DNA from 3 places in the Shewanella pealeana ATCC 700345 genome. Region 2 is predicted to be linked to each of the others. Evidence: predicted binding sites of a transcription regulator. Region 2 holds the regulator's gene; each other region holds the start of a gene.
What was found. Region 2 encodes MetJ, which represses methionine synthesis genes. Its sites were predicted from a motif close to TAGACGTCTAGACGTCTA; they were not measured.
Positions count from the first base shown of each region.

Region 1: metK (methionine adenosyltransferase) is a predicted target of MetJ. The motif match lies at 2,921-2,938, and genes of this name have one in related genera.
Region 3: msrA (peptide-methionine (S)-S-oxide reductase MsrA) is a predicted target of MetJ. The motif match lies at 5,598-5,615, and genes of this name have one in related genera.

Region 1 covers NC_009901.1:968,620-976,637, reverse strand. The annotation lists gene epd (erythrose-4-phosphate dehydrogenase) at 1-385, opposite strand, end outside; gene tkt (transketolase) at 484-2,475, opposite strand; gene metK (methionine adenosyltransferase) at 2,982-4,136, shown strand; gene SPEA_RS04135 (GNAT family N-acetyltransferase) at 4,514-4,987, shown strand; gene SPEA_RS04130 (hypothetical protein) at 5,110-5,937, opposite strand; gene SPEA_RS04125 (hypothetical protein) at 6,243-7,070, opposite strand.
Region 2 covers NC_009901.1:680,833-688,850, reverse strand. The annotation lists gene SPEA_RS03000 (bifunctional aspartate kinase/homoserine dehydrogenase II) at 1-908, opposite strand, end outside; gene metB (cystathionine gamma-synthase) at 924-2,084, opposite strand; gene metJ (met regulon transcriptional regulator MetJ) at 2,296-2,610, shown strand; gene SPEA_RS02985 (sulfite exporter TauE/SafE family protein) at 2,803-3,534, shown strand; gene SPEA_RS02980 (conjugal transfer protein TraF) at 3,541-4,734, opposite strand; gene SPEA_RS02975 (LysR family transcriptional regulator) at 4,939-5,853, opposite strand; gene SPEA_RS02970 (SDR family oxidoreductase) at 6,000-6,719, shown strand; gene SPEA_RS02965 (putative sulfate/molybdate transporter) at 6,998-8,018, shown strand, end outside.
Region 3 covers NC_009901.1:2,720,843-2,728,860, forward strand. The annotation lists gene nadA (quinolinate synthase NadA) at 1-242, opposite strand, end outside; partial or broken gene SPEA_RS11770 (dihydrolipoyllysine-residue acetyltransferase) at 372-1,628, opposite strand; partial or broken gene SPEA_RS23510 (biotin/lipoyl-containing protein) at 1,763-1,994, opposite strand; gene SPEA_RS11775 (alpha-ketoacid dehydrogenase subunit beta) at 2,004-2,981, opposite strand; gene SPEA_RS11780 (thiamine pyrophosphate-dependent dehydrogenase E1 component subunit alpha) at 2,985-4,163, opposite strand; gene astE (succinylglutamate desuccinylase) at 4,346-5,383, opposite strand; gene msrA (peptide-methionine (S)-S-oxide reductase MsrA) at 5,644-6,123, shown strand; gene SPEA_RS11795 (hypothetical protein) at 6,285-6,623, opposite strand; gene SPEA_RS11800 (AbiU2 domain-containing protein) at 7,331-7,621, shown strand.

The DNA of each region.
Region 1 (8,018 bases), 290 kb from region 2:
CATCACTTGATGATGGATGACTGATTAATACTTGTTTGGCGCCAGCTTGAATGTGCGCCTCACATTCCAGCCTGTCGTTAATTACACCCGTGGCTTCGAAAACGATATCGATATCCATCTCTTTCCAGGGCAATTTAGCAGGATCGGGTTCATGCAGCAGCTTAATGGCATCGTCGCCAATAATCATATGCTGATTATCGAGCTTAACTTGGGTGTGGAAGCGGCCGTGAGTGGTGTCGTACTGAGTCAAATGAAGCATGGCTTCTGGTTTTGCCAACTCGTTAATCGCCACAATTTGAATACGGTCGCGTTTTGCAGACTCATACAGTGCACGAAGAATTGAACGACCAATGCGGCCGTAGCCATTAATAGCGACTCTGATCATGAAAGCTTTCTATCCCTTTAGCAGCCTGTTTATTGATAAAACAACGGCCTACCTCATTAGGTAAGCCGTTGTATCATTTGCCTTAACACCGCAGTTAATTATAGCCCGTTAACGGTAGCTACAACGTTGTCAACTGTGAAGCCAAAGTGCTTCAGCAAGTCGCCGCCTGGCGCTGACTCACCGAAGGTAGACATGCCCACTACTGCGCCGCCAAAGCCAACATACTTGTGCCAGAAATCAACGTGAGCCGCTTCAATCGCCACACGCTTAGTCACTGAGCTTGGTAGTACCGACTCTTTATAAGCAGCGTCTTGCTTATCGAACTCGTTAGTCGATGGCATAGACACTACGCGAACCTTCTGACCTTGCTCAGTTAGCGCAGCAGCAGAATCAAGTGCTAGCTGAACTTCAGAGCCAGTAGCAATAAGGATTAGGTCTGGCGTGCCAGCGCAATCACTTAGTACATAACCACCTTTAACTACGTTAGCTAACTGCTCGGCAGTACGTGCTTGCGCAGGTAGGTTTTGACGGCTGAAGATTAGCGATGTTGGCGCGTTACGGCGCTCAATTGCATTCTTCCAAGATACAGCAGTTTCAGCCGCATCACATGGACGCCATACTGTCATGTTTGGTGTCATACGAAGGTTTGCAAGCTGTTCAACTGGCTGGTGAGTAGGACCATCTTCACCTTGACCGATAGAGTCATGGGTATAAACGAAGATGTTCTGAATGCCCATCAGTGCAGACATACGTACTGCGTTACGCGCGTATTCCATGAACATCATGAAAGTTGCGCCGTAGTTGATGAAACCACCGTGTAGAGAAGCACCGTTCATGATACCGCTCATACCGAATTCACGTACACCGTAGTAGATGTAGTTACCAGCTGGGTCGTCTTGAATGCCTTTAGAACCAGACCAAAGCGTTAGGTTTGAACCGGCTAGATCTGCCGAGCCACCTAGCATTTCAGGTAGGATGGCACCAAATGCACCAATCGCATTTTGTGATGCTTTACGGCTAGCAATACCTTCGGCTTTATCTTGACACTCTTGAACGAAAGCTTGTGCTTTTTCTTCGAAATCTGCAGGCAAGTCACCCGTGATAACACGACGCTTATATTCAGCAGCTAATTCAGGGAAAGCAGCTTCATAGGCAGCGAACTTGTCGTTCCAGCTTGCTTCATTCGCAGCGCCAGTTTCTTTAGCATCCCAACCCGCGTAAACGTTTTCAGGAATTTCGAATGCGCCGTGGTTCCAACCAAGGAATTCACGTGCAGCAGCAATTTCAGCATCACCTAGTGGTGCGCCGTGACAATCGTGGCTGCCAGACTTGTTTGGAGAACCGAAACCGATAGTCGTTTTACAGCAGATCATCGTTGGCTTGTCTGTAACAGACTTAGCTTCTTCGATAGCTGCGCGAATTGCGTCGCTGTCGTGACCGTCTACGTTAGCAATGACATGCCAGCCGTAAGACTCAAAACGCTTAGGCGTATCGTCAGTGAACCAACCTTCTACGTGACCATCGATAGAGATACCGTTGTCATCCCAGAATGCGATTAGCTTGCCTAGGCCTAAAGTGCCGGCTAGAGAACACGCTTCGTGAGAGATACCTTCCATCAAACAGCCATCACCTAGGAAGCAGTATGTGAAGTGATCAACGATGTCGTGACCAGGCTGGTTAAACTGTGCAGCCAATGTCTTCTCAGCAATCGCCATACCCACAGCGTTACTGATACCAGCGCCTAGTGGGCCGGTAGTCGTTTCAACACCAGGTGTGTAACCGTATTCAGGGTGACCTGGGGTCTTAGAGTGAAGCTGGCGGAAGTTTTTCAACTCTTCGATAGGCAGTGCATAACCTGTAAGGTGTAGCAAAGAGTAGATAAGCATAGAGCCGTGGCCGTTAGAAAGAATAAAACGGTCACGATCAACCCACTCAGGGTTGTTTGGGTTGTGCTTTAGGAAATCATTCCATAGCACTTCAGCAATATCAGCCATCCCCATTGGTGCACCTGGGTGACCTGAATTGGCTTTTTGAACAGCATCCATGGTCAATGCGCGGATTGCGTTTGCGAGTTCTTTACGAGATGACATGCTCTCTCCTGCTTGGTTTTGAGGTATTGAGGCTTAGATAGAGTGAAAGGCCGCAACTTTGTATTTGCTTTTCCCTTCACCACAGCAAATTTGGGAGCCATATTTTCGCCTACTAGGCAGTAGGACGCAAATTTAATTCACCCAGAATGAAAAAAATTGGCACTTTTAAGTTAGATAAATAACCCTTAGACCACCTAAGGCTAACAAACTAGTCGTTTTTATCTACAGTGAAGTTGATTTAAGCCTGCCCTGCGAGTTTTTAGTACTGTTTTTTGATCATTTTTTATTGCGAACACTCACCCACACCGACGACAAATAACCTTAATTAACAGCGCGATAAACCAAATATAAAATACACCTTTGCCAATGTGGACAAAATAAATACCGCGAGTAACTGCACAAAATTTGGTGAAGGGGGTGTCATCAACTCGGTTTTACACTAGAATAGCCGTCTAGATGTAGATACTTCTACACATTCAAATTGTTTAAAGACGAGATTTTCCATCATGGCAAAGCACTTGTTTACCTCTGAGTCGGTCTCAGAAGGTCATCCAGATAAAATCGCCGATCAGATTTCTGATGCGGTACTAGACGCAATTTTGGAGCAAGATCCAAAAGCTCGTGTAGCATGCGAAACTTATGTCAAAACTGGCATGGTTATGGTTGGCGGCGAAGTTACCACTTCAGCCTGGGTTGATATCGAAGAGATCACCCGTAAGACTGTACGCGACATTGGCTACACTCACTCAGACATGGGTTTTGATGCCGATTCTTGCGCCATCTTAAACGTGATTGGTAAGCAGTCTCCAGACATCAACCAAGGTGTTGATCGTGCAGACCCTAAAGAACAGGGTGCTGGTGACCAAGGTCTAATGTTCGGTTACGCTAACAACGAAACTGACGTACTAATGCCTGCGCCTATCACTTATTCGCACAAGCTTGTTAAGCGTCAGTCTGAAGTTCGTAAAGACAAGACTCTTCCATGGTTGCGTCCAGACGCGAAGAGCCAGGTGACTTTTGCTTATAACTCAGATGGCAGCATTGCTGGTATCGATGCAGTTGTTCTATCTACGCAACACAGCGAAGATGTGACTCAAGCAGACCTAATTGAAGGTGTAATGGAAACCATCATCAAGCCAGTATTACCGGCTAAGTGGTTATCTAAAGACACTAAATACTTCATCAACCCAACTGGCCGTTTCGTTATCGGTGGTCCAGTAGGTGATTGTGGTCTAACGGGTCGTAAGATCATCGTTGACACATACGGTGGTATGGCTCGTCACGGTGGTGGTGCTTTCTCTGGTAAAGACCCATCAAAAGTTGACCGTAGTGCAGCATACGCAGCACGTTACGTTGCTAAAAACATCGTTGCAGCAGGTCTTGCAGACCGTTGTGAGATCCAAGTTTCTTACGCGATTGGTGTTGCAGAGCCAACTTCAATCAGCATCGAAACATTTGGCACAGCTAAAGTTGGCGAAGAGCTATTGATCGACCTAGTACGTCGTCACTTCGACCTACGCCCATACGGTCTAACAGAGATGTTGAACCTAGCTCGCCCAATCTACCAAGCGACTGCAGCATACGGTCACTTTGGTCGTAACGAGTTCCCGTGGGAAGCAACAGACAAAGTTGACGCACTACGCGCTGACGCAGGTCTTTAATCGTCACCGATTAGTTCGGCGTTGTTTGTTCAACGCCAATAAAAACCGCCGCTTGGCGGTTTTTTTATGTCCGGAACATTTATGACTATTTGCCAAGGATGGCAAAAAATCGTCGCTATCTCTGGAACATTTATGACGATTTGCCAAGGATGACTTTTTCAAAATAGTAAATCGTCGTTGTCTCTGGAATTTATTGTATTAGGTTTTGCATCAGCGTGACACAATTACGCAAGACGCCATAAACTCATCCCTGAGGGCTTAACCACAGCATCCCTGCTGCGGATACTTGCTTCATTTGTATCACTCTGATTACTATCAATGTACAGGCAATATTCCCAGTGCGGCTCTCTACAGACTAAGAATGAGGTATTTACACAGTGCAATTAACTTGGTTAGCGCCTGATGAACGCATCGAGGTGAAGAAGTTCTATCGCCAATACATGCCTTATGCACGCTTGTTGCAGAAAGAGTCACTCTGCGTGTTGACTCAAGCTGACCCAAGTGTTGCTAGATTTGGGGAACTAACTTCCTCTAAAATTATTTGCTCTGAGATAGCTGCTAGTGCGCGAATTAGGCCTATTGGCCAGTTAGCCATTTTAACGGGGATGTTGGTTCATCCAGATTTTCGTGGCCAAGGTGTTGGGCATCGTTTAATGCGAGAACTGGAGTCTGTTCTCTGTGATGGCAATACGTATATTTTTGCCTTAGCGCATTTGGAACAGTTTTATGCACAACATGGGTTTTGCGCTGTGTCATCGGCGCCGAATGATATTCAGCAGTTGTTTTTGAAGTATCAGGGTTCTGATAAGGAACTTGTGTTAATGGGGTTAGCTGGTGCTATTGAACGATAGCTTTCGTTTTATTTTTTAAGTATATTTCAGCAGCTTATCTAACTCAGGTGAATGAACTACAACGAATAATCCCCATGAACACACAGTTCATGAGTATTATTGAGGAAGGCAAAGAGTATCTGTTACCGGTATTCATACCAACAGGAAGTAACTGTGCGTGTTACTCGAGATGGGCTACCGTCTGGAGTAACAATCGTTGAAGTCACGCTTGTTTTCTCGCACGTTTTTACTCTTATTCCCCCATATAGGAAATGCTCTCCCCAAGCACGATTATTAGAAAATGCCTCATATTCACTCTGATTGAAATAAATTGTTAGTTGATTAAGCTCATTACGTAGCCCTTCTTCAACGGTATCAGCAATTTTCCAGTAGTCATTACTTAGCTCTAATTTTAAATGCAGTACTAATCCGTTCTCACCTTTCAACTGGATGTAAACGATTGGAGACCCTGCTTGGGTAATCAAATTATCCACAAAATTTTTCGCCAGAGCGCTAAGAAGCTCTCTTCGACTTGTGCTAAGTGAATTAGTAGTCGTAAATAACGCCGTTTTTCCAGCTTGGTAAACAAAGTGTTTCGCCGCGACTAAGTCGAGGAAAGGTTTCTCTCTTAGGTAATCGTTATAAAATACAAGTCTCTCACCTGCATGGCGGTTTAAACCATCCATAGAGTCGCAGTCTATATCATCCTCACAGACAATCGTAATTGTGGTATCTATTGGTTTCACCAAGGTGGGTTGATTGACAATTTCTCCCCGATACAGGCTCACTTTAAAGCTCACTTCTATTTCACTCGAGATTTTAACTGGTGTGCCATCGGCAAGCGTATCGTCAATATGATAACTAACAGTTCCTTTGTCATAGCTGATACAAGGCTCATCAAAACAGCGAGGGTATGCATTCGCAACCCCGCTAAAAAATAGGAAAAGAAGAGTAAATATCAGTTTAAGCATAATTCCATTTATCCTTAACATTAAATTAGTAAGCGCTAAACCTAGCACACGACTTTTTTAATTAGCCTGAATAATATTCAAGTCGGCTACATCTTCTTCGTAGACTTTTAGCTATATATAGCTGTTGCTATTGAGCGATCAGAGTTCTGATAATGAATTGGTATTAATGGGGTTATCAGCAGTTATTGAACGATAGCTTTCGTTTTATTTTTTAAGCATATTTAACTCAGGTGAATGAACTACAACGAATAATACCCATGAACACACAGTTCATGAGTATTATTGAGGAAGGCAAAGAGTATCTGTTACCGGTATTCATACCAACAGGACGTAACCGTACGAGTCACTCGAGTCGGGATACCGTCAGAGTCCACAACCGTTGAAGTGACAGTTGTTTCTCTGCAGCGTTTCATTCTTATCAGTCCTGATAGAAAATGTTCTCTCCATGGGCGGTTCGCATAAAATGCTTCATATTCACTCTGATTAAACTGAATTGTAAGTTGATTAAGCTCATTTCGTAGCCCTTCTTCAGCCGTATCAGCAATTTTCCAGTAGTCATTACTTAGCTCTAATTTTAAATGCAGTACTAATCCGTTCTCACCTTTCAACTGGATGTAAATGATTGGAGACCCTGCTTGGGTAATCAAATTATCCACAAAATTTTTCGCCAGAGCGCTAAGAAGCTCTCTTCGACTTGTGCTAAGTGAATTAGTAGTCGTAAATAACGCCGTTTTTCCAGCTTGGTAAACAAAGTGTTTCGCCGCGACTAAGTCGAGGAAAGGTTTCTCTCTTAGGTAATCGTTATAAAATACAAGTCTCTCACCTGCATGGCGGTTTAAACCATCCATAGAGTCGCAGTCTATATCATCCTCACAGACAATCGTAATTGTGGTATCTATTGGTTTCACCAAGGTGGGTTGATTGACAATTTCTCCCCGATACAGGCTCACTTTAAAGCTCACTTCTATTTCACTCGAGATTTTAACTGGTGTGCCATCGGCAAGCGTATCGTCAATTTGATAACTAACAGTTCCTTTGTCATAGCTGATACAAGGCTCATCAAAACAGCGAGGGTATGCATTGGCAACCCCGCTAAAAAATAGGAAAAGAAGAGTAAATATCAGTTTAAGCATAATTCCATTTATCCTTAACGTTAAATTAGTAAGCACTAAACCTAGCACACGACTTTTTTAATTAGCCTGAATAATATTCAAGTCAGCTACACCTATCTAAGGAGACTTTTCGCTATAACATCGGCGCCCCTATGATATTAAACAGTTGTTTTAGAAGTATCAGGGCTCTGATAAGAATCTTGTTGAATCCACAGTCTAGTGGGGGTGAGGCCTTACGGCCTAGGGTTAACAGTTAGACTTCGTCTAACATACTAGCTCAATCAAGCTCCGCTTGATAAACATCGTGGCGCTTCGCCCACACAAGACTTTTAAGGCATCAGGCTGCGCCTGACCAAAGTCGTGAGCTTCCAGCTCACACACGGCCAAGAAGGGGTCAAAAAGTCAGCGGCAACCCCCTCTTGCCTATTTCATCCATAAAGAGTCCCTGCCGCCCCGACGAAGTTGTTGATCCTCTGTCATTTTCGAAAATCGCTATCGCCTCATATTCGCCGTCCATGGCTCACCTAAGGCTATCTCGGCATCCATGCCTCGCTCACGCGCCTAATGTTTACAAGAACCTTCAATGACCTCGGCAACTCCGATGGGGATTAGGTGTTTCCTGTAAATTTCGAGGCTTAATTTGCCAATTTATGAGACTGTACACTAGCTATAGCCGACAGTATTTAGGTGAGTTTACCATATCAAAATTTGTATGAATTAAGACGATTCAGCCTACTAAAAACAGTTCACTTACTGCAATTAAACTTTTTTAACCACATAACTTAATAGCCTTTAGCTGAGGTTAGTACAGTCATAATGATTTCAAGCACAATTCTGGTCCTCTTTAGTATAAAGTGTGCGCACCTGAACTTGCCACTTAAGAAATTATCGATTATTATCAAAAACTTAAGCAGCCCCACCTTAGGGGCGGTAGATTTGAAAAATGCGTATTCACATTATTACTAGCCT
Region 2 (8,018 bases):
GTAACCACTGGCGCACTAGCCGACGAACTCTTTGGTGCAATCAAGGTAAAGTCGGTATGGGACGCGTAACTAGAACGAACAGCCAAACTCACTTGAGTATCAAACAGCGGTTGCAGCGTTCTATTATGCAGCACAGGTGAACCTAGATGTGCCAAGCGGTTAGCTTCGGCTAATGACAAACTACTCAGTAACTTAGCATCGTTGATCTTATTTGGGTCGGCGTTAAATACGCCCTCTACATCGGTCCAAATGGTCACGCGCTCAATATCTGCTAAGCTGGCAATCAAGGTCGCACTGAAATCGGAGCCGTTACGTCCTAGTAGCAAGGTGTCACCCCGCTCGTTCGCGCAGATAAAGCCAGTAATAATTAGACGCTCATTAGGATGAGTTTCAGTCATCGAATGCACACGTTGACGGGAATCCTGTAAACGAATCTGCGGTACAGCCGCTTCGTCGGCAATCAAGAGTGTGCGAGCATCTACATCCGATGCCGCCACACCCGATTCACGTAATAGCGCCGCCAATAGGCGTGCAGACCAACGCTCGCCAAAGCTCACTACCTGATTGCTTTGGTATTCATTAATCGACTCTATCGATAGCAAGCTGATTAGCTGCGCTTTATCGTTAGAGAGTCGCTCCCGAAGAGAGCGTGCCTGCTCATTTGAGAGCAATTGCTCAATCAAATTTTGCTGGAAACTAATCAGTGTTTGTAGCTCTTCTTGCCACAGCTGCTTAGTCGTACTCAACTCGAGTAACTTATATAAGAAATTGGTGCTTTTACCTGCCGCAGACACCACAACTAAGTCATCGCTGTGACCGTGAGTCAGCAGAATATGAGCCACGCGACGGTAACAGTCTGCATCAGCAAGACTTGAGCCACCAAATTTATGTAAGTGACAGCGTGCCATCGTATACCCCTTTAATTAACAAGCGGCTGCGGCATTAAGCGCAGCTTCAATATCGGCAACAAGATCATCGGCATCTTCGATACCCACAGACAGACGAATAAGCGTATCTTTAACGCCAGCTTCGGCGCGAGCCTCTGGATCCATCGCTCTGTGCGTCATGGTTGCAGGAACGGCGACTAAACTCTCTACGCCACCCAGGCTCTCTGCAACTGAAAAACAGCTAAGATTTTTTAAGAATGTGACTAACTCTTGTTCTCCACCCTTAAGTTCAAAGCTCAGCATGGCACCGAAGCCCTTTTGCTGTTTAGCCGCAATCTCATGCCCCGGATGCTCTTTCAGCCCCGGGTAGTATATCTTGGAGACGGCCTGATGGTTAACAAGGGTATCAAGAATTCGCTGCGCATTCGCCTGATGTTCGCGAATTCGTACTGCAAGTGTACGAATTCCGCGCAAAGTCAGGTAGCTGTCAAACGCTGACCCCGTTAGCCCTAGGGTGTTTGACCACCAATGAAGCAGTTCACCTAACTCAGGATCCTTTGCCACGACCGCGCCGCCAACCACATCGCTATGACCATTGATATATTTGGTGGTGGAATGGATCACTATATCGGCGCCAAGTAATAACGGCTGCTGTAAAATCGGCGACAGGAAAGTGTTATCGACAACCACCAGTGCGCCCACTTCATGGCTCGCAGCACAGATGGCCTTAATGTCGACCACACGCAGCAGTGGATTCGACGGCGTCTCTAGCCATACCATCTTAGGTTTTTGCGCTATAGCCTGATTAAGGGCCTGTGAGTCGGTTTGATCGACCACTAATAACTTGAACTGACCTTTTTTGGCCAAATTAGTAAATAGGCGGTAACTACCACCATAACAATCATGGGGAACAACAAGAAGATCATCAGGTCCAAGCAAGCTAGTGGCCAACGTTATTGCCGCCATACCGGTGCAAGTCACTACGCCCGTAGAGCCTTTTTCAAGCTCGGCAATGGCATCACCTAAAATAGAACGTGTAGGGTTACCTGAGCGGCTATAGTCGAAGTCTCTTGGGTTTTTATGACCATCAAAAGAGTAATTAGTAGAAAGATAGATCGGCGGTACTACTGCACCATGCTGGCTATCGGACTCAATTCCTTGACGTACAGCCGCAGTGGCTAATTTACGCTCAGTCATGTACTACTCCTTTTCCTGTTAATTTTCACTCAAGAGATGTCTGGACGGCTAAATGTACCTAAGCACTAAGCCTGCGTCAACCACTTTAGCCGTTTAGACGTCCATGCATATGGAAATCTATTTGCAATTGTCATAAATAAGAGGCAATAATTTGACTGCACAATTTAAAGGGTTAAAATCTGCCCCGAATTTTGAAATAACAGGTGAGTCAATGACTGAGTGGAATGGCGATTATATCAGCCCATATGCTGAACACGGCAAAAAGAATGAGCAAGTGAAAAAAATTACTGTGTCCATTCCTTTGAAAGTACTCAAAGTACTTACCGATGAACGCACACGCCGCCAAGTGAACAACTTGCGTCACGCCACCAATAGTGAACTGTTATGCGAGGCATTCTTGCATGCGTACACAGGTCAGCCACTACCAAACGACGCAGATCTTACTAAAGATAAACCTGACAGCATGCCTGCTGAGGTTAAACGTCTAATGGATGAAATGGGCATTGAGTGGGAAGAACTTGAATAATCTTCATCGATTATCGACAAACGTGATCTTCAGATAAGGACTGCTTAGCAGTCCTTATCTGTTTTTGGCCTTGAATGATGGCTTAGCTCTATTAATCTATAACCACTAATCGATAACCAAAATACTGAACTGTTCAAACAGAGTGCAAGACCTCCCTTCGCTCCAACTATAGCCACTTGGCTGGATAAACTGATGATTGAACCCGTTACGCTTTTACTCGCCTCGCTTATTATTTTTTGTGGCGCACTGACCCAAAGTCTTATCGGCTTTGGCCTAGCCGTGGTGGCAAGTCCCTTACTCTATATCGTCGACCCGAGTTTGGTTCCTGCACCTGTAATTATGATGGGCTTCTCAATTGCACTGCTCACCTTGTTTAGAGAACGTGGCCAACTTGAATTCAATGGTCTGCAATACGCGCTATTAGGACGCATTCCCGGAGGCATATTAGGTGCCAGCCTAATTTTAATCGCGCCACAGCCAATCTTAGGTCTAGCCATTGCCGGTATTGTTGCTTTAGCCGTCGGTTTAAGTCTAATGAAGTTCAGTATTCCAGTGAACCGTTTCAGCCTCTTTATCGCAGGGATCTTATCTGGAATTTTTGGCAATATCGCGGCAATTGGCGGCCCGCCGCTGGCAATCTTACTATCAGGCAAAGATGCCGGACAATTTCGCGCCGCCCTCTCGGCCTTCTTCATCTTTAGCTCGATGATTGCCCTTATCATTCTGGCATTTGCAGGCCTACTAACCGTTGAGCATTTTTATATCTCGTTGATGCTGTTGCCGTCTGTTGTGCTGGGTTATATCGTTGCAGGACGCTTAGTGGGCCGTGTAGACAAACAAAAAACCAGAGTGTTAACTCTGGCTTTATGTGGTTGTAGCGCTCTTATCCTAACCGTTAAATCAACGATAGAGCTAATGGGTTAGCACTGGTTAGAAATGGTAGGAGGTTTGCAGCACGCCTCCTACCGCATTGTCATCACCAAACATACCAGTAAGGTCTAAGAAAAATGAGTCACCAAAAGCAAAGCCTGAACCCAAAGAGTAAAGGTTAGCAGTAGAATCTTTCATGTCATGACGATAACCCACTCTTAGCGCCATCCAGTCGAAGGCCCTCACTTCACCACCTACACGCCAATATTGAGTACCATCCAGCTCTTTAAACTTCTTATTCTCAATTAGATCGATATCTGTGGTCACCGATAAAATATCCCAATCATAGGCCACAGCAGCGGTCACAAGTGGCTCGACTCGATAAGTAAACTTCTGCCCTTCAACTTCTATGGTATCCACATCTTGGCTGATCAGGTTTCGCCCCGACAGGCCTAAGGTCAAACCATCGAATGCTTGCATGGCGACACCAATATCTAAGTTAAAGTTAGTCTCATCATTGCGATATTTGGCATCGTCAAAATCACTGGCATCAAAGTTGTTAGCATTGGCGATATAGTTGTAGCTGTCGATACGCTGAAACTTAGGCGAAATTCCCACTGCTATCGGCATGTTTACGATAGACAGCGGAAAACTTAGTGCAATACCGAAATCAGATACCGCGCCACCAACCACTTGCCCTTGGGAGTCCAGATCACTGATATTTGGAGGGTTATTAGGATCGAGATTATTGAGGGCGTCGATATCTGATTGCGCAATATCGGCAACTCCAACGGCGTTAACATAACTCTTATAGAAGATAGCCATCGGCATCCTCTGGTAGGGGATCGCCACACTAAAACCAAGCCCCGCACTGGCATAGGCTGAATTGCCATTTAGTGACTCTAAGTCGAAAACGAGATCATCACGAAACTCGTCAATAGCAGCGGTATTGCCAACATCGATTGCGGCCTCGAGCGCGTCATAAGAATCGATCAGTGAATCGAACTTATCGATCATGTCATCACTATCGGCCACATCGGCCCCTATCGCGGGGATCAGTAACACGGCGGAGTTGTCTTTATGGGCATTAATCGCAAGTAGGGCGGGATTAACAAATGCCGCGCCTTCTCTATTTGAAGCGGCTACTCCCGCCCCTCCCATCGCATCACTGCGTGCCTCATAATATTCTTGCCCTGCTTGGGCTGTAAAACAGGGGACTATGGCGCATGCCAATGCAATTTTATCTAGTTTCATCCATTCAGCCCTTTTAATGTCCTTAGCACTTTAAGTCACGATACGACTCAAACCGATAAAAGGTAATTTTGTTCTTAAGATATTCTAAGACAAAATTGAATAAAGAGGAGGTGAATCTTAACCATAAATCAACATTTCCATATCAATTGGTCCAAAAGGTGGATAAGTTACGATTGCCTAGATAAGCGTGTTAACTCAGCCAGCCTAAGCATTTGGCAATTCGACATACTTCATAAAGTGCTGTGTGGTAAATTCTATAAACTGCCTGAGCCTAGCGGGCTGAAATTGGTCTTTGCTATACAGCAGATAAAGCGGGGTATCCGATATAGTCCAGTCATCGAATACATGCACTAACTCCCCCTTGTTTAGCTCTGCACTACAATAGATCTCCGGCAGGCGTACAATGCCATTTCCGGCTAATGCACTACTTTTCATTACTCTGCCATTTTTACACAACAATGCCCCAGTAATGGTCACCTCGGTCTTCTGAGTTTTATCCGATCTGCGATGATAATTCCAATGGTAAACCGAGCCAGTTACACAGGCATGACTCTTTAATTCTTTTGGATTTTCAGGGCGACCATGTTTAGCGATATATCTTGGCGATGCCAAGGTGCAATTAGCGATATCCATCAACTTTCTTGCCACCAAGCCTGAATCCTCTAGCTCCCCCATTCGAAAGACTAGATCAAATTCATCCAGCACCAAATCGACTCGCTGGCTACTAAAGTCGAGGTGGATATGAATATTAGGATGCAGACTCATAAAGTCATTCACCAACTGATTCACTATCTCCTCACCGATATAGCCGCCCACACAGTTGATATTGATCTTACCCTGCAGGTTGTGAGCATCATCGACCGTCTTTGCAACCGCTTGCTCCATCACATCTAAGGCATGCTGACAGCGTTCATAGAAAAACTGTCCCTGCTCAGTTAACCGCTGGGCTCGCGTGGTGCGAGTAATCAATGTCACCCCAAGGTAGCGCTCAAGCTGTGTTAATTGTTTAGAAAGGTGAGAGCGAGAACAACCGAGCTTTTCGGCTGCTAATGTAAAACTGCCCTTTTCCGCAATCACGGTAAAGGCACGAACATCTGCTAAATTTAAGTCTTGATACATAAATAGAAACTCGTGTTATCTCAGAGTACAGCGCGATATTAGGCGTCATATGTAAACAATCATATTCTCTGTAGATTATATATCAACAATAATCTGTTGGTTAGAATACTCACCAATCACTAAGACACCCCACATTTGAGGCTGATATGAAACAATTAATCGTTATTACAGGTGCATCTTCTGGTATTGGCGCAGCCATGGCTCAAGCATTCAGCGCCAAAGGCCATCCACTTCTTCTATTGGCTCGCCGTGTAGAGCCGATGCAAGCACTAGGTTTAGACAACAGCCTAGCAATTAGTGTAGATGTGACCGATGCCGATGCAATGAAGGCGGCTATCGCAACAGCTGAAGAAAAGTTTGGTCCTGTAGGCTGCCTAATTAATAACGCTGGCGTCATGCTACTAGGCGCTGCAGATGTTCAAGATCCTGCAGAGTGGAGCCGTATGCTTAACATCAACGTGATGGGCGTACTTAACGGTATTCACGCCGTGCTTGCAGATATGAAGGCCCGCAAGACTGGCACCATCATCAACGTTAGTTCTATTGCAGGGCGTAAAACATTCCCGAATCACGCCGCTTACTGTGCAACAAAATTTGCAGTACATGCACTAACTGAAAACATCCGTGAAGAAGTGGCTATGGATGATGTACGTATGGTGACTATCGCTCCTGGTGCAGTTGAAACAGCACTTTTAAGCCATACCACAAATGAAGAGATCAAAGCAGGTTACAACGAGTGGAAAGAGTTCATGGGCGGCGTCATTGAGCCAACAGCCGTTGCTGATGCCGCTGTATTTGCATTCGAACAACCTCAAAACGTATGTGTACGTGAAATTGTATTAGCCCCTACGCGTCAACAGCCATAAAAATCACTGCTCAAAAAAACTGCGATAAATCATATAGATAAAAAAGCCTAGAGTTTAACCACTCTGGGCTTTTCACTATGTTTCTCACCAACCATCAACCAAAATTAAGTGGTTACGAATATTAGACCAATTGACCACTCTAATTAAAACCTCCAGCCAATTTGTCTCAACCTAGATGGATAATTGCCGTCTTAACAGCATTTTGCTCCCAATTCTCCCCAGAAAAACTGGCATCATTCTTGCGATAGTTAAAGCGTTCTTTTCCCACGGCAAGCTATATGAGATGTAAGACCAATAAATTTGATAGTGTTAACCAATATTCAGGAGAGTTTAGCGGCGCCTTCGCCGATTTAGGTACCTTCCTCCCCCTCGCGCTAGGTTTAATCGCCCTCAACCACTTCTCCCCACAAGGGATATTTATGGGGTTTGGTTTATTCGCGTTATTTACCGCGTTCTATTATCGTCGCCCTATCCCCGTGCAACCGATGAAGGTGATTACCGCTTTAGTGATTGCGCAAGGCTTAACGCCTGGCATGTTACAAGCCAGTGGCATGTTAATGGGGATCATTCTGTTAGTACTAGCCTATAGCGGCGCAATAACTTGGATGGCAAAACAGTTGTCACCCGCCATAAGTATCGGTATCCAATTAGCCATTGGCTTACAGCTTATCTGGATGGGCGGCCAGATGATGAGCCAAACTTGGCTAATCGGCCTCGTCGCCTTTATCGCACTGTTTGCGAGTAAATTTTTGCCAATGCGTTACCTTGCAATGCCTTTAGTCATAACCCTTGGCATAGTTTGGCAACTGAATAGTGGCACTAGCCCAAGTTTCGATCTTTCTGTCTCCGCGCCATGGCAATTTATCTGGCCAAGCATAGATGAGTGGACCTCTGCAGCAGGTTTATTGGTGCTACCTCAGCTAGCGCTTACATTGACAAATGCTGTCATTGCCACTTCTGCAATGGCGAAACAGAAGTTTCCAGAAGATGGTGCAGAAGCTTTTGCGCCTAAGCGCTTTGCCACCAGCTCAGGTTGGGCTAATTTATTATTATCGCCTTTTGGTGCCACAGCTATGTGCCATGGTGCCGGAGGCCTTGCCGTACAGTATCACTTTGGCGCACGTACCTGGTTAGCACCAACGATTTTCGGTAGCACTTGCTTACTGATTGCAGCGTTTTGGGGACAAGGCATCGCGGGGGTATTATCGCTTATTCCTCTTGCGGTTTTAGGTAGCCTACTGGCTATCGCAGGCACGCAATTAGCGTGGTCACAACGATTTATCGATGGTAAGCCTTTCT
Region 3 (8,018 bases), 2.0 Mb from region 2:
GCTGGGTGATCACGACCAAAACGCGCCATCTCTAACGAGTCAGAAACACAGCCTCCCGTTTCTTCGGCTAAGGCTTGGATCTCTGGGTCGGTATAGTAGTGCGCCACAAGCACGGCATCTTTATCTTTTAAAAGCTGCTTAATTTTTGCTTTTGATTCGGCTTTTTCTCGCTCAGATAAAGGAGCTGGCTTTGGTGGAAAAGGGTAATCAATATTTTCGATAATTGGGGCGAATGCGCTCATAGTACAACCAACGGGCAATAACAGATTAGCGGAATTATACGGAATACTTCACAAATTTAAAACTCTTATAGCGACGCTGCCAATAAAAAAGGCGCTATTTCTAGCGCCTTTGAAGGAGTCCTATATCGATTACTGCATCGCTAACAACATCTCTTGCGGCTGCTCAAGGTACAGCTTCCACAGATTACAGAAGCGTGCAATGGTGCCGCCGTCGATAACACGATGATCCCCAGACCAGCTCACCTGCATAATCTTGCGTGCTTCAACTTCGCCTTTGTCGTTAAAACGTGGCAGAACTTGCAATTTACCTAAGGCAACAATCGCAACTTCAGGTTTATTGATGATAGGCGTGGCCACCGTACCACCCAAGGCGCCAATATTTGAAATGGAGATACTTCCTCCTTTCAAATCATTCGGCGATACGCGGCCGCTTCTCGCAGCGGTGGTTAGACGAGTGATCTCAGCAGCGATTTGCAAGATTGTTTTATCTTGCACATCTTTGACGTTAGGCACGAGTAAGCCGACCTTAGAGTCAACAGCCATGCCGATATTGTGGCTCGCCAAATAGGTCTGCTCGGTGCAATCGCCGTTCACACGGCTATTCATATCTGGGAACTGTGATAGCGCCAGTGACATAGACTTCATGAAGAAAGGCATCATGGTGAGTTTAAGCTCATCGGTCGAATACTTTTTCTTCACGCTTTCACGAAGTGCGACTAATTCAGTTAAATCAAATTCTTCACAGTAGGTGAAATGCGGAATCGTCGAAACCGATTCGCTCATCATCTTCGCCATGACCGCACGAACGCCTTTTATCGGCTCCACCCTATCGGCTTGGCGATGGCTTGGTTGCTCAATAACAGCTGCAGGATTTGAAACTGCAGGAGCTGCAACAGACTTTTGCGTTACCGAGATATTTGACTGGCCACCATTGGCATGATGACGTTCAACATCTTCTTTATAGACGCGGCCATTTTTACCTGAACCCGAAATTGTTGAAATATCGAGATCCAATGAGCGCGCTAAGCGGCGAACTGCTGGACTTGCTAAGGCTTTTCCTTGTGGCGTTGCCTCGAGAGATTGACTCGATGAACCAGACTCTGGAATTAGAGGAGACGCTGCTTGCAGCTCTCCAGCTCCAACCTCGGCCTCGACTTCAATGGCAAACAGCGGAGCGTGCACTTTTGCAAGCTGCCCCTTACGAACACGCAGCTTTACAATTTTGCCGTTTTTAATCGCCGGTATCTGCACTAAAGCCTTATCAGTCATGACATCGGCTATCGGCTGATCTTCAACAACGGTATCACCTTCGCTCACTAGCCACTCGACCAACTCACACTCAACGATCCCTTCGCCAATATCGGGGAGTAAAAACTCTTCGATAGTCGTGCCAGGCGTTACGCTCTGCGAGATTTGATTATCTGAACCAGACTCTGATTCGACCTCAGAGATAGCGGCGTCTTCAGTCGCTGTATTTTGAGAAGCCGTAGCTTGACCGCCAGTGTCAGCTTCGCCTTCAACATCCACCGAGTAAAGCGGCGCGTGCACCTTAGCAATCTCGCCCTTAGCGTAATAGAGCTTAGTGATCACTCCTGCATTTGGTGCTGGAATTTGTACTAAGGCCTTATCGGTCATGACATCGGCGATAGGTTGATCTTCAACAACACTGTCACCCTCTTGTACTAACCATTCAACCAGCTCACATTCGACAACGCCTTCGCCGATATCCGGAAGGATAAATTCTTTAATCATGGCTGGCTCCTAAAATTTTACCGAAGCTTTAATCGCTTCAAACGTCTTTAACGCATCTGGCATATATTCTTTTTCGTGGATCAAAGGATACGGCGTATCTAGACCACACACTCGCGCTATCGGCGACTCAAGATATAAGAAACACTCTTCTTGAATTGTCGCGGCGATCTCACCGGCAAAGCCACCCGTTAACGGCGCCTCATGATTGATCAATAGACGCCCAGTCTTTTTAACCGATGCTGCTACCGTGTCAACATCCCATGGGGACAAGGTTCTTAAATCGATAATTTCACAGGAGATCCCTTTCTTCGCTGCCATCTCTGCGGCGTTTTCTAAGATTTCCATCTGTGCGCCCCAGCCAAGTAAGGTGATGTCTGTACCTTGTTTGATAACTTCGGCTTTACCGAGTTCGATAACATGGTCGCCCTCAGGCACTTCACCCACCGATGCACGGTATAAGCGCTTTGGCTCAAAAAATATCACCGGGTTTTTATCACGAATAGAGGCGATTAACAGCCCTTTTGCCTGCTCAGGGTTACGTGGAACGACAACTTTGAGACCCGGTGTTTGGGTAAAATAGGCTTCTGGTGATTGCGAGTGATAATGACCACCTGCAATACCGCCGCCGTAAGGTGTTCTAAAAGTAAGGCCGCCAACATTAAACTCGTTACCGCTGCGGTAACGGAACTTGGCACTCTCATTCACTATCTGATCGATGGCAGGAAAGATATAATCGGCAAACTGAATTTCAGCCACCGCCGTCATGCCGTTCGAGGCTAAGCCATTGGCGAAACCGGCAATGCCCTGCTCGGTTAACGGTGTATTGAAGCAACGCTCACGGCCAAACTTTTCCTGTAGGCCCGAAGTTGCTCTAAATACCCCACCAAAGTGGCCGACGTCTTCGCCGAACACCATCATTTTTTTATCCGCTTCCATTTCCGAGCTTAGGGCTTGGTTAATGGCTTGCAACATATTCATCTGAGCCACGGCTTATACTCTCCCTGCACTTTTTGGATACGATTCTGGATACTTCTTAACATGGTTTTTTAAGTCAGCTAGCTGCTTCTTCAGAATTGGGGTTGGTGTGTCATATACATCTTCGATAATGTTATCGATATGAGGAGTTGGAATTTTTTCAGCAACCTTAAGCTCAGATAGCACCTCTTCACGGTACTTAACATAGAGATCGGCATCGCGCTGCTCATTCATCCAGCCCTTATTGATCATCCATAGCTTGAAACGTTTAACTGGATCATGCTGCTGCCATTTTGCCTCTTCATCTTTCGAGCGATAGCCAGAAGGATCATCAGATGATGAATGAGCACCTAATCGATAAGTCATGGCTTCAATCAAAACAGGGGCATTATTGTCTAACGCATAGGCGCGAGCCTGTTGAGTTGCCGCTAATACTGCCAACATGTCGTTACCATCGACACGAATGGTATGCATGCCATAGCCCACACCGCGGCTAGCAATACCGTTACCTTTAAACTGTTCATCAGTAGGTGTTGAGATGGCGTAACCGTTATTACGGCAAAAGAAAATAACTGGAGAATTGAGCACTGCTGCCATATTTAGACCGGCGTGAAAATCGCCTTCTGAGGCTGCGCCTTCACCAAAATAACAGATTGCTACATTACGCTTACCCTGCATTTTTAGGCTATATGCAACACCTGTAGCTTGAGGGATCTGTGTGGCAAGCGGAGATGAAATAGTTTGATAGTTAAGCGCTTCACTGCCGTAATGGATCGGCATCTGGCGGCCCTTGCCAAAATCTTTTTCATTACTGAACATCTGATTCATAAACTGCTCAGTGGTAAATCCGCGGTAACGAATCGCAGCATGTTCACGGTACTGAGCCAAGATCACATCACCATCATCGAGTGCTGCAGTGCTGCCTATTATCGACGCCTCTTCACCAGTACAGGTCATATAAAAGCTAATACGACCTTGACGCTGCGCCCCCAACATACGCTCGTCTAATACACGGGTAAATACGCAGGTATCATGGATTTTAGCCGCTAAAGCTTCATCGATAACGGGTAATACGGCCTCTTCATAAGCGGTACCGTCCGCTTGGAGAATTTTTAAAATGGGGATCGCGAGTGAGTCTTTATCTAAAAAGCTCACGCGATGGACTGTTTCAGCATTCGTTGTTGCGTTGCTCATAATGTGCTCTTGTTATTGAGGGTGCCGTTAAACGATAAATACAGCACCATTCTATTTTAATACGCGGGAAGAACATTACGTTAACGTAAACTAACTCTCAATACTTCCCATCATTGAAACGACAACTAAGCATCTCTGTGCATGTATATATTGGTTTACATGCACAGTTATTCAGTTCGAATCTAGTCTAAACGACTTTCATCTGCGGACTTTAAACATAAGACTGTCCGCTGCCCTACTGGCACCTTAGCATTGGGGAATACAATGGATTCAAACTCATGCTCAACTTTCACCTCAAAACCGCCCTCTTTCGCTAAAGTGTAGCCTCTAGGGAAAGCGGTAAAGTTTTCGACATCGTTGGTGAAAGTAAATTCAAAGTCGTCGTATCGTTTGTTTACCGAACGACAAACTTGATAAAGGTTTAAACGCTTCATATCAAAACTTGGTAATTTAAGCTCTTCGCCACACATCAATAGAGTTAGCATCTCTTTCATCGCGATAAAACGAGTCATATCATTTTGTCCCATAGGGAACACTTTACCTAGTTCGATAGTAAAGGCATCTGCATGATAATTTTCAGAAGAGAAATAACTAAAGGTCGTGGTTGGCTCATGGTGGAATAAAATGGTATTCACGCCGCAGGATTCGAGAAACATAATCTGTTCTTTGCTGTACTTTCTATTACCACGATAGGGGTAAATAGCAAACTTCTCATGCTTAGAGGCCCGAATTGCAGTATGTAAATCGTAATGCATTCGATGACGCTCTCCCGAATGGGCGCTGAAAAACTTGTCGACATATTGCTCAAGCTTTTGTGCTCTCACTCGCTCAGGGTTACAAAGCCCCTCTCCACGTGAATGAGCACCATTAAATAACCGATTAAGGTTTTCATCGATAAAACGTGTGCCATTATGAATGGCGGGAGGATTACCGATAAGAAATAATACTCTTTGCTTGAGAACAAGTTGTTCATCAAGTAATTGTGTCATTAGGTCGTTACACAATTCAATAGGCGCAGTCTCATTACCGTGAACGGCACAAGATAAGACGAGATCTTTAGTGTGTTTAACGCCTAAAGGCTCGAACATGATAACGCCTGTATCCCAAACCTCTACATGGACTTGGTTAGCAAGATCAAATTCAAAACTTTCTGTTAAGTATTGTGGATGCGCGAGGGTTAACGCTAAAAAGTCCTTAGACTGTTTCAATTGTTGAAACACAAACTACTCCTTATTATTCATGTCAGCTTTATTTGGCAGAAATTTCAAATACCACGGGTATTTGTAACACCTAGCTTCGCTAATTCTGTCAGCGATAGTAGCATATTTGACAGCTGTATCTCGTAGCCTTTTTAGCCCCTGTAGTACAACAAATCATCAGCTATGCGCTTTTTTACTTGCGCAAACCTAAAAAATAAAACAAGATAAAGACATCTAGCCATCCAAACGGCTATTTGTGATAATTTATTGAGGAGACAGTAATGGCATTGGCAACATTCGGCGCAGGGTGTTTTTGGGGAGTTGAATACTTTTTCAGAGAAGTTGAAGGTGTCATTGACTGTACGTGCGGATATATGGGCGGCAAAGACAGCTACACCCGCTACGCAGAAGTCAAAACGGGTACCACTGGTCACGCAGAGGTTGTGCAAGTGGAGTACGACCCTAACATTGTGAGTTACCAACGCTTACTGGAGGTTTTTTGGCAGAACCACAATCCCACCACATTGAATCAACAAGGTGGTGATATTGGTAGCCAGTATAGAAGCGCTGTTTTTTTTCATGATAAACAACAGAAGCATCAGGCCGAAGTTGCCAAATTAGCACTCATCAAAAGTGCAAAATGGGGCTCACGCCAGATAGTCACTGAAGTTGTACCTTGTCAGCAGTTTCATCAGGCTGAAGCGTATCATCAAGATTACTTAGCTAAAAATGAATTGCCTAGCTGTCATATCAGTTATTAACACCGATAAACAACGAGTCATAATTGATATTACGTACTCATTTATATAAAGCGCAAAGAAAAGCACTCAAGGTTCCATAATGAAACTCATGACTGTGTGCAGGAACTACATTTGCCTGTTTATCAACTTTAGCCATTAAAAAATCATCACAAGAGTTATCGTTATTCAATTTGAGTAATAAAGGTTTGCTCGTCATCCACAAAAGCCACAAAGCCGCCGTGATAGATAAATACCCGACCACGCCCCTCAACTAGGCAGGCAAGCTGTGGGTGCAAATCTTCTTCGTTATCCTTACTTTGATAAATGCCGGTATCGGTGATTACGCCGCTGAGGGTAGGCAAATATCCATAAGTGCGCTTGGCTTGAGCAATCAGGTTCAATTCGCTGGCGGTAGAGAAGCAAAATGGGATCCCACCGGCTTCTTCGATAAATAAAGTTTTCAGTTCTTCAAAAGCTGTAATCACCAGCCAGTCGATGCCGTTAACATGATGGATATACATAGAGTTTCTCGGTAATTCTGATGCGGAGATTCTATCACTATCAGAGCAAGAACGTAGTAGAGATTTAGTTGCTAAAGGCAGTAATTCTGTGCCATTTCCGGACATTCACTAGGCAACTTGAAACTCACTTTGGCCCCAAAGTGAGTTAGCCTTCGAATGAAGGTTGGTTACATTATCTTTGGTATCGTTGCTATGGGATAGCCCGTTTGAACTTGTAGCTAAGTAGTTATCAATCGCCTCCTGCGGGGTATGTGCAGACACTGCTGAAGCGCGCCGCTAGTACGTCCTTGTAGGCTCAACGAAAACATCCCTGTTTCCGACGGCTTCAGCCGTATCTACACTCGATAATTGGTGTACTCATTGGGCGTAGTGGTTTGAAATCTAGCTTAGAAGAACTACGTTTTTGTACAGTTACATCGTACTGGTTAGGGTTTTATAGCTCACTTTAATAGCAGTGATGCACATGTACCCTTGGGTATGTAAGAGGTAATGCCAAAAAATCATAAAGATATATTTGTGCATTCTCGTTTTTTGCGGGATAACAGGCGAGCGCACTTTTACCAGAGGCGTATTGGATACAATTATTAATAATGACGTTTGATGCATTGTTAATAATTGAGTTTTATTGAATAATGTAGTGCGTATTTTTCCGACAATCATCGACAAAACGCGCGAGCGTCATATTAAAATGTTAGGTCTAGGTAACAATGAACCAAACTACAATAAAGATTCTAAACGATCTAAAAGTCTCAATTGATGAGGCTGTTAGACACTGGGAGATCTGGTGGGAGCTTGGTTATTCTGGAAATCGTACAGAGTTTAAGTCTGAATTTGATTCTGAGGACTATAACTACTATTTACACGCTTCATATGAAGCTCACAGCTTATCAATGTTTTTGGCGTTAGGGCGCATTTTTGATCCAGATAGTCGCTCATCAAGCATTCGGGCTCTAAAAGCCAATTTAAGTGAAAATGGCACAAACAAGCCTCTGATTTGATCAATGAAAATCTTAAACTCCATGAGGATAGTGTCAGAAAACTGCTAGATATCCGGAGTAAAATAGTCGCTCACATAGATACAACCTATACTGACAAATCCGTTTTGAAAGCCAATTCCATTAGCCCAAACGATATAAGAGATCTGATTTTAACGGTACGCGAATCTTACTATATGGTACTCCGTTACCTATCATTGAATACGCAACAACACCCTGATGGTGCGTTTGCGGAGTCAACTCTAAAAGTCCTAAGGAAATTAAAGACCTAACAAAAGCATGAACGGGACGTTTACTCGTGTCGCATTTTGTAAAAGTCGGTGATTTGGACGATTCAATCAGTTTGGGCTAGTAAACGCCCGTTATGCTAACGTTACCGCATACTTGATTGTCATACTTC